Regions from separate parts of the Enterobacter sp. Taxon_8 genome, predicted to be linked through region 1. Evidence: predicted binding sites of a transcription regulator. Region 1 holds the regulator's gene; each other region holds the start of a gene.
The links. The regulator PhoB, encoded in region 1, activates phosphate uptake and scavenging genes when phosphate is short. The targets are predictions, from matches to a motif close to CTGTCATAAAACTGNCNNAT.
Positions count from the first base shown of each region.

Region 1 (5,424 bases):
CTGCGCGTAGCGGGAGAATGAGCTGGCGGAGGGGTTGTGAACCGACATTTCGCCGAGGGCGCGCATGATGATATACGCCGCCACGCCGCCGATAATGTACGCCAGCAGAACGCTAGGACCGGCCATTTTGATGGCATCTGCCGAGCCATAAAAAAGACCGGTGCCGATAGCAGAGCCCAGCGCCATAAAGCGGATGTGGCGCGTGCTCAATCCACGTTTAAGTTTGTTAGTGCTTTCCATTTAAATCTTGCCATTCAACACGAAAAAAACAAAAAACCACGGGGCCTTAAGCCCCGTGGTTAAACAGTTTGTTGCCGTTGATTAATGAGCGTTCGATGCGACCTGACGCCCTGCAGCACGGTCCCAGATAATCGCCAGAACCAGTGCAACAACGGTAGGCATCAACCAGGCCAGACCCTGCTCGGACAGCGGCAGACGCTGTGTCCATGCCGGCAGTATGTGCGCGAAAGCTGATGCTTTAATCCCGTCAAGGATACCAAAAATCAGGCTGATAAACATGGCTGGCGCAATAATTCGTGAAGAGTTGTTCCACCACGGACGAGTAAAGCTCAGCACTACCAGTACGATGCACGGCGGATAAATCGCCGTCAACACCGGAATAGAGACCTGAATCAGGTGGCTCAGACCGAGGTTAGACACCGCCATGGAGAAGATACCGAGGATAAACACCAGGGTGCGGTAAGAAAGCGGCAGATACTGTGCAAAGAACTCTGCGCAGGCGCAGGTCAGGCCAACCGCGGTAACCAGACAGGCCAGGAAGATCAGCGCTGCCAGCAGCATACTGCCCGCACCGCCGAAGGTGTGCTGCACGTAGGCGTGAAGGATAGCCGCACCGTTGGCGTTCTGCTCAACCAGCATGGCGCTATCGGAACCCAGACGGAACAGCGCCAGATACAGCAGGGTCAGCCCCACACCAGCCATCAGGCCGGCCCAGATGGTGTAGCGGGTCAGCAGACGCGCTTCGGTCACACCGCGGGAACGCGCGGCGTTAACGATAACGATACCAAACACCATCGCGCCTAGCGTATCCATCGTCAGGTAGCCGTTCACGAAGCCGTTAGAGAACGCGGCATTTTTATAGGCGTCCATCGCGTCGCTAATCGGGCCGGCGGGCCAGACGATGGCCGCTACCGCCAGAACAATCAGCGCCACAATTTTCAGCGGAGCCAGGAAGTTACCCACGGTATCCAGCAGCTTGCCCGGATAGAGGGAAACCAGAATCACGATCGCGAAGTAGATCAGGCTGTAGATAAACAGCGGCATCGCGCCGTCACCGGTCAGGGGAGCAATACCCACTTCGAAGGACACGGTTGCCGTACGCGGGGTCGCAAACAGCGGGCCAACGGCGAGATAGCAGACGGTTGCCAGCAGAACGCCCGCCACTTTGCCAATCGGGGTGCTGAGGCTATCAACACCGCCGCCGACTTTCGCCAGCGCGATGACGGTCAGCACCGGCAGACCCACGGCAGTAATCAGGAAACCAAACGCGGCGGTCCAGACGTGTTCACCCGCCTGTAAGCCAACCATTGGAGGGAAAATGATGTTGCCTGCGCCAACGAACAGCGCAAATGTCATAAAGCCCAGCGCGATGATGTCACGCGATTTTAAGTGATGGGTCATAAAACCTTACTGCCTGTGGATGTGGTGTTGAAAACATTGAGATTTTCGATATCCCTCACGGGACGATACAGCCGAAAATTTGCTCAATTTCAGCGGGAAATGCTCCCGTCCTGGCGTGGAGAAGAATAGTTTTTCGATTTACCACGCAAATACAGTCGGTCTGACAGTATCTGGGGCGCAATTTAAACGCTTATAACGTTTAAAGGCAAGGTGGAATCGCAAAACCAGAACAATATGCCAGCATGAAAACACGCACCAGCACAATACGCTGTTTATAAGAAAAACCCATGGCTAATCATGCGAACAAAAAACAGCCAGCCGTATAAAATTCATCCGCGTTTCGCTTGACTGCAAAGCAAACGGGCCAGCGATGGCTGACCCGTGGAAAGGTAAAATGACACGCCCGCCGTCAGGCGATCTTTTTGGCAATTAATCGTTCCGGAATAACGAAACTGAAGCGGGTTCCTTTACCCAGCGTACTCTGAATATCGAGACGGCTTTCATGGTGATTCACCGCGTGTTTCACAATTGCCAGCCCCAGGCCGCTTCCGCCCGTCTGGCGCGATCGCGCTTTATCCACACGGTAGAAGCGCTCGGTCAGACGCGGAATATGCTCCGGCGCAATCCCCGGCCCGTTGTCCTCCACGCTAAACTCGGCCCCCGTTGGGGTATGGTGCCAGCGCACCACGATATCCGTCCCCTCCGGCGTATGATTCACCGCGTTATACACCAGGTTGGAAATGGCGCTGCGCAGCTCATCTTCGCTGCCCAGCACCTTCAGCGTGTTGTCGACGTCAAAGGTCAGGTGATGCTTTTTGTGGCTTAACGTCTGCGCTTCACGCTCCACGACCCGCAGCATCATCGGGACATCAATGGTGTCATTTAGCGCGAGCGTTGGCGCCGCTTCAATCTTCGAGAGCGTCAGCAGCTGCTTCACCAGGCCTTCCATCCGGTGCGTTTGCTCGCGCATGGTGTGCAGCGCTTTTTCACGCGGCGCACCTTCCAGCGTTTGCTCCTGCATCATCTCCAGGTAGCCCTGCAGCACGGTCAACGGGGTTCGCAGTTCGTGGCTGACGTTGGCGAAGAAGTTGCGACGCGCCCCTTCCAGCTGGTGCATCTGGGTAACATCGCGCGCCACCATCAGCCACTGCTTATCGCTGTAGGGCATCACGCGTATTTCCAGATGGCGGCCATTATTGAGCTTCAGATTGTGCGGACGGGTGAAATCACGCTTTTTCAGATACAGCGTGAACTCGGGATAGCGCAGAAGGTTGAGGATATTCTGGCCATTGTCATCCGGCCAGCGCAGGCCCAGCAGCTGCTGCGCCAGGCCGTTACACCAGAAGATCGTCCCTTCTTCGGTGGTCAGGATCACGGCATCCGGCAGCGACTCTGCACCGCTGCGAAAACGCTTAATCAGGCTTCCCAGCTCGCGGCGACGCTTTTTATTACGCATCTGCATCTGATGCAGACCGTAAAGCAGCGGCTCCCAGCTGCCGCTTCCCGGCGGCGGCGTCATGCTTCGGTCAACCCACAGCCACCAGGAGAGGCGCAGCAGATTCCAGAAATGCCAGATCAACAGCCCGGTGACCGACGCCAGCAGAAACCACGGCAGGTGTCCAAGAAAGGCCCCCAGAATGAAGGCCGGAATACAGCATAAGATCAGTTCAAAGACGAGCCTTTTCCATGACAGACGTTCCAGCACGCGTCATACTCCTGTCATTGTTCAGAAACGGGTAGAAAAACGATAACCCGTGCCGCGGACCGTCTGCACCATGCGATCGTGGCCGCTCAATTCCAGTGCTTTTCGCAGGCGGCGAATATGTACATCAACCGTCCGGTCTTCGACATACACGTTAGTTCCCCAGACGTTATTCAGCAACTGCTCGCGGCTGTAAACGCGCTCCGGGTGGGTCATAAAGAAGTGCAGGAGTTTAAATTCGGTAGGCCCCATGTCGAGGGGATTTTCACCGGTCATCACACGGTGAGAAGTAGGATCAAGGCTCAGCCCCTGCATTTCGATCACCTCTTCCACCGCCATCGGCGAAATACGGCGCATCACGGCTTTAATGCGAGCCACCAGCTCTTTTGGGGAGAACGGTTTAGTAATGTAATCGTCCGCACCGGTCTCCAGACCGCGCACGCGATCCTCTTCTTCTCCGCGCGCCGTGAGCATCACAACCGGGATATCGCGGGTCAGCGCTTCACGTTTCAGGTGTTTGATAAACTGCAGTCCGGAGCCGCCGGGCAACATCCAGTCCAACAGAATCAGATCGGGCCAGGGTTCATTCAGCTGGTTCACTGCGCTGTCATAATCTTCCGCTTCAACCGGCTGGAAGCCGTTTTGCTCGAGCACGAAGCACACCATTTCACGAATTGGAGCTTCATCTTCTACGACCAGAATACGTCTCGCCATACTTTGCCCTGTCTTATCTTATTTACGTTACAAGTTTGTAATTCGGCGCCATTATGCGTCAGATTTATGACAGATTTATGAAAAACAGTACCACGTTAACGGGCAAACCGTTGTTTTATTACAGCGGTTATTTTCCCTTCTCTGAACGTTTATAATCCTGCTTTCTCTTTTTTGCCACGGATCAGCTATGCGCATACTTCACACCTCGGACTGGCATCTGGGTCAAAATTTTTACAGCAAAAGCCGTGCGGCTGAACATGAAGCGTTCCTGGGCTGGCTGCTGGAAACGGCCCGGACGCATGAGGTGGACGCGATTATCGTGGCGGGAGATATTTTTGATACCGGCTCGCCGCCGAGCTACGCGCGCGAGCTGTACAACCGCTTCGTGGTGAATTTGCAGCAAACAGGGTGTCATCTGGTGATTGTCGCCGGCAACCACGATTCCGTCGCAACGCTGAATGAATCCCGCGACATCCTGGCGTTTCTCAATACCACCGTCGTCGCCAGCGCCGGGCACGCCCCGCAGATCCTGAAAAAACGCGACGGGTCGCCGGGGGCGGTGCTGTGTCCGATACCGTTTTTACGTCCGCGCGACATCGTGCAAAGCCAGGCGGGGCTGTCGGGTGCGGAAAAGCAGCAGCATTTATTACAGGCCATCACCGACTATTACCACCAGCAGCACGCCGAAGCCTGTGCACTGCGGGGTGACCAGCCGATTCCGGTGATTGCAACCGGGCATCTCACCACGGTCGGGGCCAGTAAAAGTGACGCCGTGCGTGACATCTATATCGGCACGCTGGATGCCTTTCCGGCGCAAAACTTCCCGCCAGCCGACTACATCGCGCTCGGCCACATCCACCGCGCTCAGGTCATCGGCGGCTGCGAGCATATCCGCTACTGTGGCTCACCTGTTTCGCTCAGCTTTGACGAAACGGGCAAAGCCAAATCCGTGCATCTGGTGAGTTTTAGCGAGGGCAAACTCAGCGCCGTCGAAACACTGGAGGTACCCGTCACCCAGCCGCTGGCGGTGCTGAAGGGCGATCTCGACGCCATTACCGCCCAGCTGGAGCAGTGGCGCGGCGTCGAGCAAGATCCCCCCGTCTGGCTGGATATCGAAATCACCACCGACGACTACCTGCACGATATGCAGCGAAAAATCCAGGCACTGACCGAAGACTTACCGGTAGAGGTGTTACTGGTGCGCCGCAGCCGCGAGCAGCGCGAGAAAATTCTGTTAAGCGCTCAACGCGAAACGCTCAGTGAGCTTCGGGTTGAAGAGGTGTTTGAACGCAGGCTCTCGCAGGAGGAAATCGACGACACGAAGCGCGCAAGGCTCAGCGAACTGTTCAGCCATACCCTGCACGCGC
Region 1 covers NZ_CM177989.1:3,550,601-3,556,024, forward strand. The annotation lists gene proY (proline-specific permease ProY) at 1-240, opposite strand, end outside; gene brnQ (branched-chain amino acid transporter carrier protein BrnQ) at 322-1,641, opposite strand; gene phoR (phosphate regulon sensor histidine kinase PhoR) at 2,051-3,346, opposite strand; gene phoB (phosphate response regulator transcription factor PhoB) at 3,368-4,057, opposite strand; gene sbcD (exonuclease subunit SbcD) at 4,245-5,424, shown strand, end outside.

Region 2 (5,424 bases), 1.0 Mb from region 1:
GTTGCCCAGAGGATCAGCAACCCGCTGCCGGCCAGCGCATTCGCCAGGCCACCGCCCGCCGTGTTCGGCGGCGGCGTCATTTCGGTGAACAGCGAGAGTGACATTCCGTCAATCCCACGAACGATTGTCGAGAAGAGGATCCAGACCAGCCAGAACAGGCCGAATGCCATCGTCGCCATTGAGAGCGTTAGGGCAATGCGGTTTTTCATGCGGCGTCTGGCCTGCATTTTGCGGCGGGATTCCGCCAGTTCAGCAGTTGCTTGCATTTCGAGAGTGGCCATTAGCGTGCTCCCTCATTTTTAGCGAGACGCATAATCATCAGCTTGGAAATCGCCAGAACAATGAAGGTAATAACGAACAGAATCAGACCCAGCTCCATCAGCGCCGCCACGTGCAGCCCGGATTCCGCTTCCGCAAATTCATTCGCCAGCGCCGAGGTAATACTGTTACCCGGCATGTAGAGCGACGCGCTGTCGAGCTGGTAGGTGTTACCGATGATAAAGGTGACCGCCATGGTTTCACCCAGCGCACGACCTAAGCCCAGCATCACGCCCCCGATCACCCCATTTTTCGTGAACGGAAGGACAATGCGCCAGATTACTTCCCAGGTGGTGCAGCCGATGCCGTAGGCCGACTCTTTCATCATCACCGGCGTTTGTTCGAACACATCACGCATGACCGCCGCAATGTACGGAATTATCATGATGGCGAGGATCACACCTGCCGCCAGAATGCCGATACCGAAAGCCGGGCCAGAGAACAGGGCCCCCACAAACGGAATGGCAGAAAGGACATTACCCACCGGTTCCTGGAAATATGTAGCGAACAGCGGGGCAAAGATGAACAGGCCCCACATGCCGTAGACGATACTCGGAATAGCTGCCAGCAGTTCGATGGCAATCCCCAGCGGACGACGCAGCCAGCCTGGCGCCAGCTCCGTCAGGAACAGGGCAATACCAAAGCTTACCGGAACCGCAATCAGCAGGGCGATGAACGAGGTTACCAGCGTGCCGTAAATAGGCACCAGAGCACCGTAGATGTCGTTCGGCGCGTCCCACTCTTTGGTCCACAGGAAGGAGAAACCGAATTTCTGGATGCTCGGCCATGAGGAGAAAATCAGAGACACGATAATGCCGCCCAGCAGCAATAGCACAATCAGCGCAGCCAGTTTGACCAGCGCGCTGAAAATCATGTCACCTTTTTTACCCGGAGGGTTAAATGCAGGCTTGGTTGCAGCCATAAATTACTCTTCTGTTTGAGACGTTTTTACGAATATGCCCGGTGGCGCTGACGCTTACCGGGCCTACAGCTTAAACCGTAGGGCGGGCAAGCTCAGCGCCACCCGCCATCTTCGTTAAATATATCCTGTTAGTACAGCGCTTTACCGCTGCTGTCTTTCACGTTGGTTTTCCATGCAGCACGAATCTGCTCAACTACGTTGTCCGGCAGGGTGGCGTAATCCAGAGCGTTAGCCTGTTTGCCGCCGTTTTTGTATGCCCAGTCGAAGAACTTCAGCACTTCAGCGCCCTGCTCAGGTTTCTTCTGCTCTTTGTGCACCAGGATGAAGGTGGTAGAGGTGATTGGCCATGCACCTTCGCCCTTCTGGTTAGTCAGATCCTGAGCGAAGGATTTGCTCCAGTCAGCGCCTTTGGCAGCGTTAGCAAAGTTCTCTTCGGTCGGGCTAACCGGTTTGCCGTCTGCAGACACCAGTTTGGTGTAGGACAGGTTATTCTGCTTCGCGTACGCATACTCTACGTAGCCGATGGAGCCAGGCAGACGTTGTACGAACGCGGCGATACCGTCGTTACCTTTACCGCCCAGACCGGTAGGCCAGTTAACGGTTGAGCCGGAGCCGACTTTAGATTTCCACTCTTCGTTCACTTTCGCCAGGTAGCTGGTGAACACGAAAGACGTACCGGAACCATCCGCGCGGCGAACCACGGCGATGTTCTGAGAAGGCAGCTTCAGGCCTGGGTTGAGCTTAGCGATCGCTTCGTCATCCCATTTTTTGATTTTGCCCAGGTAGATGTCACCCAGCGTTTTGCCGTCCAGCACCAGCTCGCCCGACTTCACGCCCGGCAGGTTGATCGCCAGGACCACGCCACCGATCACGGTAGGGAACTGGAACAGGCCTTCCTGAGCCAGCTTATCATCAGACAGCGGAGCGTCAGATGCGCCGAAATCAACCGTGTTCGCGGTAATTTGTTTCACGCCACCGGAGGAGCCGATACCCTGATAGTTAACCTTGTTACCGGTTTCTTTCTGGTAGGTATCCGCCCATTTGGCATACACCGGCGCAGGGAAGGTTGCACCAGCGCCAGTCAGGCTTGCTTCTGCAAATACAGAGAACGCGCTCAGAGATAAGGTCGCGGCGACAACAGTTGCGACAGTGGTACGCATAACTTTCATAATGTCTCCTGCAAGATTTTCATAAATCGTTGTTTAGTGGCTACGATGAGCAAAATAGGACAAACAGGTGACAGATAAATGTACGAATTATGACAGTTTTATGACAATGAAAATTTAACTTAAAATACCACACAATAAAGCTTAATTTTCATCGTGTTAGCCACTTTTATGACAATACGTTTTCAGAAATATTTTCTTTATGTGACACTGAAAAAAGTAGCTGAAGATGACAAATTGTCATTATTAAAAACGAGACAGGATTGATTAAAAACAAACCGGGCGGGATAAAAAAGCTCCACCCGAGGGTGGAGCCTGAAGGGATTATTCTACGGTAACTGATTTCGCCAGGTTACGCGGCTGGTCAACGTCGGTGCCTTTGATCAGCGCCACATGGTAAGCCAGCAGCTGCAGCGGAACGGTATAGAAGATCGGTGCAATCACCTCTTCCACATGCGGCATCTCGATGATGTGCATGTTGTCGTTGCTGACAAAACCGGCATCTTTGTCGGCGAAGACGTACAGAACACCCCCACGGGCACGCACTTCTTCGATGTTAGATTTCAGTTTTTCCAGCAGTTCGTTGTTAGGTGCCACAACGATGACCGGCATATCCGCGTCAATCAGCGCCAGCGGGCCGTGTTTCAGCTCGCCTGCCGCATAGGCTTCCGCGTGGATGTAGGAGATCTCTTTAAGCTTCAGTGCGCCTTCCAGCGCAATCGGATACTGATCGCCACGACCCAGGAACAGGGCGTGATGTTTGTCAGAGAAATCTTCCGCCAGCGCTTCGATGCGTTTGTCCTGAGACAGCATCTGCTCAATACGGCTTGGCAGCGCCTGCAGACCATGAACGATGTCATGCTCAACGGACGCATCTTCACCTTTCAGACGCGCAAGCTTCGCCACCAGCATCAGCAGAACGGTCAGCTGCGTGGTAAACGCTTTGGTTGAAGCCACGCCGATTTCGGTGCCCGCTTTAGTCATCAGCGCCAGATCGGATTCACGCACCAGCGAGGAGCCCGGGACGTTACAGATGGCCAGAGAGCCCAGGTAGCCCAGCTCTTTAGACAGACGCAGCGCTGCGAGCGTATCCGCCGTTTCGCCGGACTGGGAAAGGGTTATCATCAGGCTGTTACGACGCACCGCAGATTTGCGATAGCGGAATTCAGACGCGATTTCCACATCGCACGGCACGCCCGCCAGGGATTCAAACCAGTAGCGAGAAACCATACCGGAGTTGTAGGAGGTGCCGCAGGCCACGATCTGAATATGCTCGACCTTGCTGAGCAGTTCGTTCGCGTTTGCGCCCAGCTCGCTCAGATCCACTTCACCGTGGCTAATGCGCCCGGTCAGGGTGTTTTTGATGGCGTTTGGCTGCTCGTAAATCTCTTTCTGCATATAGTGACGGTAAGCGCCTTTGTCGCCCGCGTCGTACTGCAGATTCGATTCGATCTCCTGACGCTTCACCTGCTCGCCTTTAGTATCGAAGACGGTCACGCTGCGACGGGTCACTTCCGCGATATCACCCTCTTCGAGGAAGATAAAGCGACGGGTAACCGGCAGGAGCGCCAGCTGGTCAGAGGCGATAAAGTTTTCACCCATGCCCAGACCGATAACCATCGGGCTACCGGAACGCGCGGCCAGAAGCGTTGACGGATCGCGGGAATCCATGATCACCGTACCGTACGCACCGCGCAGCTGAGGGATAGCACGGAGCACCGCATCACGCAGTGTACCGCCCTGCTCCAGCTCCCAGTGCACCAGGTGAGCAATCACTTCGGTGTCAGTTTCTGAGACGAAAGTGTAGCCGCGCGCTTTCAGTTCTTCGCGCAGCGGTTCGTGGTTTTCGATAATGCCGTTGTGCACCACCACGATGTGTTCAGACACATGCGGGTGCGCGTTGCCTTCAGACGGTTCGCCGTGCGTCGCCCAGCGGGTGTGCGCAATACCGGTTCCCCCGTGCAGCGGATGTTCTTCCGCGGCCTGGGCCAGCATCTGCACTTTACCGAGACGACGCAGACGGGTCATATGACCTTCTGCATCGACGACAGCCAGACCGGCAGAGTCGTAACCACGGTATTCCAGACGACGTAAACCTTCGAGAAGGATTTCAGCAATATCACGCTGCGCAACTGCGCCAACAATTCCACACATAATTTTAGATTCCGAATTTAGGCATTATGCCTGCGTTGTCGCTGACCTGTATTTGCCCTTTCCGGGCGCCCCGAGCCTTGTAGAGAGTGGGGTTATTTTTATGGGTACTGCTTGTGGGGGGAGGATTATATTATCCCCTCACCCCGGCCCTCTCCCCAAAGGGGCGAGGGAGAAAAACACCGCACCGAACGATCCCCTCTCTCCTTTGGGGAGAGGGGTAAATCCGTTACTTTTTCTTCACCGGACGTTTCCAGCCCTGTTTGCTGACCTGCGGAACGCGGCTTAACACCAGCTCGTTCTCGGCCACATCGCGCGTTACGGTTGTTCCGGCTGCAATGGTCACCCCGTTACCCACGGTAACAGGCGCCACCAGCTGCGTATCGGAGCCCACGAACACATCATCACCAATGATGGTTTTAAACTTATTCGCGCCGTCATAATTACAGGTTATGGTCCCTGCACCAATATTCACGTTATTGCCAATTTCCGCGTCGCCCAGATAGGTCAGATGACCGGCTTTCGAGCCTTTACCCAGACGCGCTTTTTTCATTTCCACGAAGTTACCCACGTGAGCGCCTTCCAGCAGCTCTGCGCCCGGGCGCAGGCGCGCAAACGGGCCGATGGTACAGGCCACGTCAAGACGGGCATCTTCCACCACGCTGTACGGGCTGATTTCGCAGTCGTCACCGATGATGCTGTTTTTAATCACACAGCCGGCACCGATTTTGACGCGGTTACCCAGCGTCACGTTACCCTCGAGGATAACGTTAGTATCAATTTCAACGTCACGACCGTGAGATAACGAACCACGCAGATCGAAACGCGCCGGATCGCGCAGCATCACACCTGCCAGAAGCAGTTTTT
Region 2 covers NZ_CM177989.1:4,556,927-4,562,350, reverse strand. The annotation lists gene pstA (phosphate ABC transporter permease PstA) at 1-281, opposite strand, end outside; gene pstC (phosphate ABC transporter permease PstC) at 281-1,240, opposite strand; gene pstS (phosphate ABC transporter substrate-binding protein PstS) at 1,369-2,409, opposite strand; gene glmS (glutamine--fructose-6-phosphate transaminase (isomerizing)) at 2,731-4,560, opposite strand; gene glmU (bifunctional UDP-N-acetylglucosamine diphosphorylase/glucosamine-1-phosphate N-acetyltransferase GlmU) at 4,787-5,424, opposite strand, start outside.
Region 2: a site for PhoB is predicted at 2,497-2,516, ahead of pstS (phosphate ABC transporter substrate-binding protein PstS). Genes of this name have one in related genera too.

Region 3 (5,424 bases), 390 kb from region 1:
TCAAGGCCTGAGGCGCGGTGAAAAGTCTGCCGGATGTGTCGGGTATCGGTCATAAGCACTCCTTCTGGACGTTTTTTATACCACGTCAGCGAACCGTCTGGCAGCGCTTCATTAAGAACCTTCCGGATATACCCAACTTTACGCCCACGGCCAGTCATGTTGACTACCCTTAATACCCTAAGCGGTAAAACAAGGAGATTCGACATGGCTTATCAGACAGTAAACCCTGCCACTAACCAGCTCATCAAAGAATACCCCTCACATACCGACGCGGATATCGAAGCGGCGCTGAAGGCGGCCGATGCGCTTTACCATTCGGACTGGGCGAAAGGCGACATCAGCCAGCGCCTGCCGGTGCTGCATAAGCTTGCCGACCTGATCGACGAGCGTACCGAGGAGCTGGCGAAAATCGCCAGCCAGGAGATGGGTAAGCTCATCGAACAGAGCCGCGGCGAGGTGAAGCTGTGCGCGCAAATCGCCCGCTATTACGCTGACAACGCGAAGCAGTTCCTGGCCCCGGTGAAGTATCAATCCGAACTCGGGGAAGCGTGGGTGGAGCATCATCCCATCGGCGTGCTGATGGCCGTTGAGCCGTGGAACTTCCCGTATTACCAGCTGATGCGCGTTCTGGCGCCAAATCTGGCGGCGGGTAACCCGGTGATCGCCAAGCATGCCAGCATCGTGCCGCACTGCGCCGAAACCTTTGCCCATCTGGTCCGCGAGGCGGGCGCGCCGGAAGGTGCATGGACCAACCTGTTTATCTCGTCCGAGCAGGTGGCGAACATCATTGCCGACGATCGCGTGCAGGGCGCCGCATTAACCGGCTCTGAAAAAGCCGGCAGCGTGGTGGCCGCGCAGGCGGCGAAGCACATCAAGAAATCCACGCTTGAGCTGGGCGGTAACGACGTATTCGTGGTGCTGGACGATGCGGACCTGGACAAAGCCGTCAAGATTGGCGTGAATGCGCGTCTCAACAACGCCGGGCAGGTCTGTACCGCGGCGAAGCGCTTTATCCTGCATGAAAAGATCGCCGACGCTTTCCTGAGCAAATTCACCGAGGCGTTTAAGCAGGTGAAGATTGGCGATCCGCTGGACGAAAGCACTACGCTGGGGCCGCTGTCGTCGAAAGATGCGCTAGAAACGTTGACCAAACAGGTTAACGAGGCGGTGAAAAACGGCGCGACGCTGCACTATGGCGGCAAGCCGGTGCAGCGCGACGGCAGCTTTTTTGAACCGACGATCCTGACGAACATCTCGCGCGACAACCCGGCGTACTTCGAAGAGTTCTTCGGCCCGGTGGCGCAGATGTACGTGGTGAAAAACGACGAAGAGGCGGTCGCGCTGGCGAACGACTCCCACTACGGCCTGGGCGGGGCGGTATTCAGCCAGGATATCGAGCGCGCGAAGAAGATGGCGTCGCGTATCGAGACGGGGATGGTGTACATCAACTGGCTCACCGATACCGCGCCAGAGCTGCCGTTCGGCGGCGTGAAGCGCTCCGGTTACGGACGCGAGCTGTCGGATCTGGGGATTAAAGAATTTGTGAACCAGAAGCTGGTGGTGGTGCGTAAGTAACGTAGTAATAAAAAACCTGCCGAATGGCAGGTTTTTTATTTATCAGGTGGATTAGAAGCTCACGCCGCCGCCGAAGTAAGCGCCGTCTACCAGCGTGTGGTTTGGACGACCGTCTTTGCCATCAACGCTCACGTGACGATAACCCACCTTCAGCGTCACCGGCTTCACTGGCGTCCAGCTTACGCCGCCGTTCGCTTCAACGTAGTTTTTCACGCTGTTGTTCAGGCCGTCTGGAGCAACGTAGCCTTCACCGAATACCCTGATGCTGTCGGTCAGGGCAACGTTCACACCGCCGCCGACCGGGAACGCCACGCCGTTATCGCCTTTCTTCGGGCCAACGTAGAGGGCCTTAGCGCCTGCGTTCAGCATCACCGGGCCGACCTCGAAGTTGTAGCCTGCACCCACGCCACCGGTCGTGGTGCCGTCGTCGGTGTTTTTCAGCCAGCTACCTTCGGTGTACAGACCAGAGGTTGATTTACCCATTTCGACGTTCAGGTTAGTGAAGTTCTTACCCTGCTCAATGCTGCCGCCCATGGCCAGTGCGGAGCCTGATACGGCGGTCAGAGCGGAAAGAAGGAGAACGTTGAGCTTTTTCATGAGTTTTTCCTCTTCATCAAATTAATCTGAGGGCACCTTAACAAGAGCTGTTTATCACTGCAAATGTGATGTTTGTCGCGTTTTTAAGCTGATTTTGTTGGGTTTTTGAATTTTAAATGTTGGTTGAATGTTGAGCCGGCAAGGAGTCAATACGTAATGCATTCGCGTTTAGGGATGGTTCAGGGTTTTGATTAAACGTACGCTGAACGAGCCGGAGAATGTAGTTCGTGTTGAATTAATTGAGTTTCTAATAATTTCCAAAAGTGTTTCAGTTGTCACAGATTAAGACACAGGTTTACATTTCTGGAGGTGGTTATACGTCCCGCAACGCCAGGTCGCTTTCCGCCATGTCATTTTTCTGACACGTTCCTTCTTTACGTTGTTGGCTTCACTTCCTGGACACTAACAATATGAAAAGAAAAATTATTCCTGTGCTTATCGGCTGTGCGCTCTCTTTCTCTGGCCTCGCGGCGCAGCCCACTGCTGAGCGCTATGTCGTCAGCTTCCCTGAAGGCTCCCACGTGAGCTACAGCGGCGCGTTTGCCGATGCGTTTCCGAACGGACTCCCTGTGGGAATCGGCTCCGGCCTGCTGTTTACGGGCAAGCAGGGCGATGCCCTGACCTTTGCGACCGTGACCGATCGCGGTCCCAACGCCGATGCGCCAAAAATGGGTAAAAACGAAGCCAAAATATTTGTCACGCCTGATTTCGCGCCGCTGCTGATGACCATCCGCGTCCAGAACGGCAAAGCGGAGGCGGTTGATGCCCGCCCGCTGCATGATGATAAAGGCGAGATTAACGGTCTGCCGCTGCAAAGCGGCGTGATTGGTTCCACCAATGAAGTGGCGTTCAGCGATACCTTAAAGACGCTCAGGGGTGACAACCGTGGCCTGGACACAGAAGGCATCACCCCGGACGGAAAAGGCGGCTACTGGCTGTGCGACGAATATGGTCCGTTCCTGATTAACGTCGACAGCAAAGGGAAGATCTTGGCGATCCACGGGCCGCAGGCCGCGGAAGGGGAGAAATCCATCGCGGGCGGCCTGCCAAACATCATCAAATGGCGCCAGCCGAACCGGGGCTTTGAAGGCCTGACCCGGATGCCGGACGGACGCATTATCGCCGCCGTGCAGAGCACGCTGGACATCGACGGTAAGAGCAAAAAGCAGGCGCTGTTTACGCGTCTGGTGAGCTTCGATCCGGCAACCGGCAAAACCGCAATGTACGGTTACCCCATCGACAGCGCGGCCTACGACAAAAACAGCGACGCCAAAATCGGCGATATCGTGGCGCTTGATGACCAGCACATCCTGCTGATTGAGCAGGGAAGCGATAAAAACGACGGAATGCGTAACCTGATTTACAAGGTGGATCTCAGCAAGGCGAGCGACCTTTCCGCCTTCGACAAGCCGGGCGAGTACCCTGAGTTTGATGATGAGAAAACCCTGGCGCAGCGCGGCATTACCCTTGCGGCTAAAACGCAGGTCGTCGATTTGCGCGCGTTGGGCTGGCAGCAGGAGAAGGCCGAAGGGCTGGCGCTGATCGACAGCAAAACGCTTGCGGTGGCGAACGATAACGACTTTGGCGTAAAGGTAGCGATGCAAAACCCGGTCGAGGGCAAGAAGCTCAAGGATTATCGGGTGAACGCGGAAGGCAAGCTGACGCTGGATGATAAACCGGTGGAAACCACGCTCAGCGTGAAGCCGCTGAAGAAGCCGGAGTCGGACAGCGAGCTGTGGATTGTGACGCTTCCGGAGGCGGTGAAATAATACCAGGGCTTACCCTTCACCCTAGCCCTCTCCCCATAGGGGAGAGGGGATGTTCGATGCGGTTATTTCTTCAGACCCGCAAACGCCGCCCGAATTTCTTCCTCCGGCAGTTGTATGCCGATAAACACCATCACGCTGTGCGGCGCTTCATCGCCCCACGGGCGGTCCCAGTCGGCGCTGTACAGGCGCTGCACGCCCTGGAACAGCAGGCGGTTGGGTTCGCCGTCAATCCACAGCATTCCTTTGTAGCGCAGCAGCCTGTCGGCAAACGACAGCAGCAGGTTCTCCATCACGCGGGAGACCTCGCTGATATCCACCGGATAATCCAGCTCCACCACAATCGACGCCACGTCGTTTTGCTTGTCTCCCATAAAGTGGAAGCGCGGTTTCGCGGTGACGTTCTCCTCCAGCATAAAGCCGTTGGTGTTGAACAGCTGGGACAGGTCGATATCGCCGTGCGTCACCGTGTAAATCGGCGCGCGGGAGTTAATGCGGGTCAGGCGCTCGCGAAGCTTTTCGCTTTCGCCCGCCACGTCGGTTTTGGTCAGCAGGATGCGGTCGGCGTAGCCCACCTGAGACTGGGCGATGGTGAACTGGTTCATCTGTTCGTCGGCGTGGACCGCATCAACCAGGGCAATCACGCCGTCCAGCAGATAGCGCTGACAAAGGATCTCATGGGAGAAAAAGGTCTGAATAATCGGGCCGGGATCGGCCATGCCGGTGCACTCGATCACCAGGCGGTCAAAGTCGATTTCCCCGCGATCGCGGCTGTCGAGCAGGTCCAGCAGGGCATCTTCTAATTCGTTAGAGCGGGTGCAGCAGATGCAGCCGTTGGTCAGGGTTTTGATCTGCGTGGCGCGATCGCCAATCAGCTGGTCGTCTACGGAGACTTCGCCAAATTCGTTTTCGATGACGGCGATTTTGAAGCCGTGCTGCTCGTTCAGAATGTGGCGCAGCAGGGTGGTTTTACCGGCGCCGAGGAAACCGGTCAGCAGGGTAACGGCAATCGGGGTCATGGTCTCTCCTTTAGCAGCAGCGGACGCCGCCTTCTCCACTTCCGCCGTAGCGCGCTTCCTGACGCTCGCGGAAGAATTCAGTGTAGGTCATGTACGGCTTATCCGGATGGTTGGTCTTCATATGCTCAACGTAGTTGTCATAGTCCGGAATGCCAATCAGCATTTTCGCCGCCTGACCGAGGTATTTTTTTGCTTCGCCTAAGTTACCAAACATAACGGGTCCTGATAAGAAAAAGCCCGGTGGCGCGCAGCGATCCGGGCCTGGAGTGACATGCTGGATTAATGGTGTGAAGAGGTCTTCACGCCGCCTTCAGGCACCGGCACGTACGGGGTTTCTTTGTCCGTACGGCCGTCGGCGTTACGCACTTTCAGCCAGGTTTTGATGCCATAGAAGATGATGCTGTACACCACCACCAGGAACAGAATGCTCAGACCCGCGTTGGTATAGTTGTTCACCACGATATGGT
Region 3 covers NZ_CM177989.1:3,938,244-3,943,667, reverse strand. The annotation lists gene AC4IBF_RS18760 (helix-turn-helix transcriptional regulator) at 1-53, opposite strand, end outside; gene AC4IBF_RS18755 (NAD-dependent succinate-semialdehyde dehydrogenase) at 205-1,575, shown strand; gene AC4IBF_RS18750 (YfaZ family outer membrane protein) at 1,627-2,172, opposite strand; gene AC4IBF_RS18745 (esterase-like activity of phytase family protein) at 2,583-3,941, shown strand; gene yjiA (GTPase) at 4,004-4,957, opposite strand; gene AC4IBF_RS18735 (YbdD/YjiX family protein) at 4,968-5,171, opposite strand; gene AC4IBF_RS18730 (carbon starvation CstA family protein) at 5,237-5,424, opposite strand, start outside.
Region 3: a site for PhoB is predicted at 2,518-2,537, ahead of AC4IBF_RS18745 (esterase-like activity of phytase family protein). Genes of this name have one in related genera too.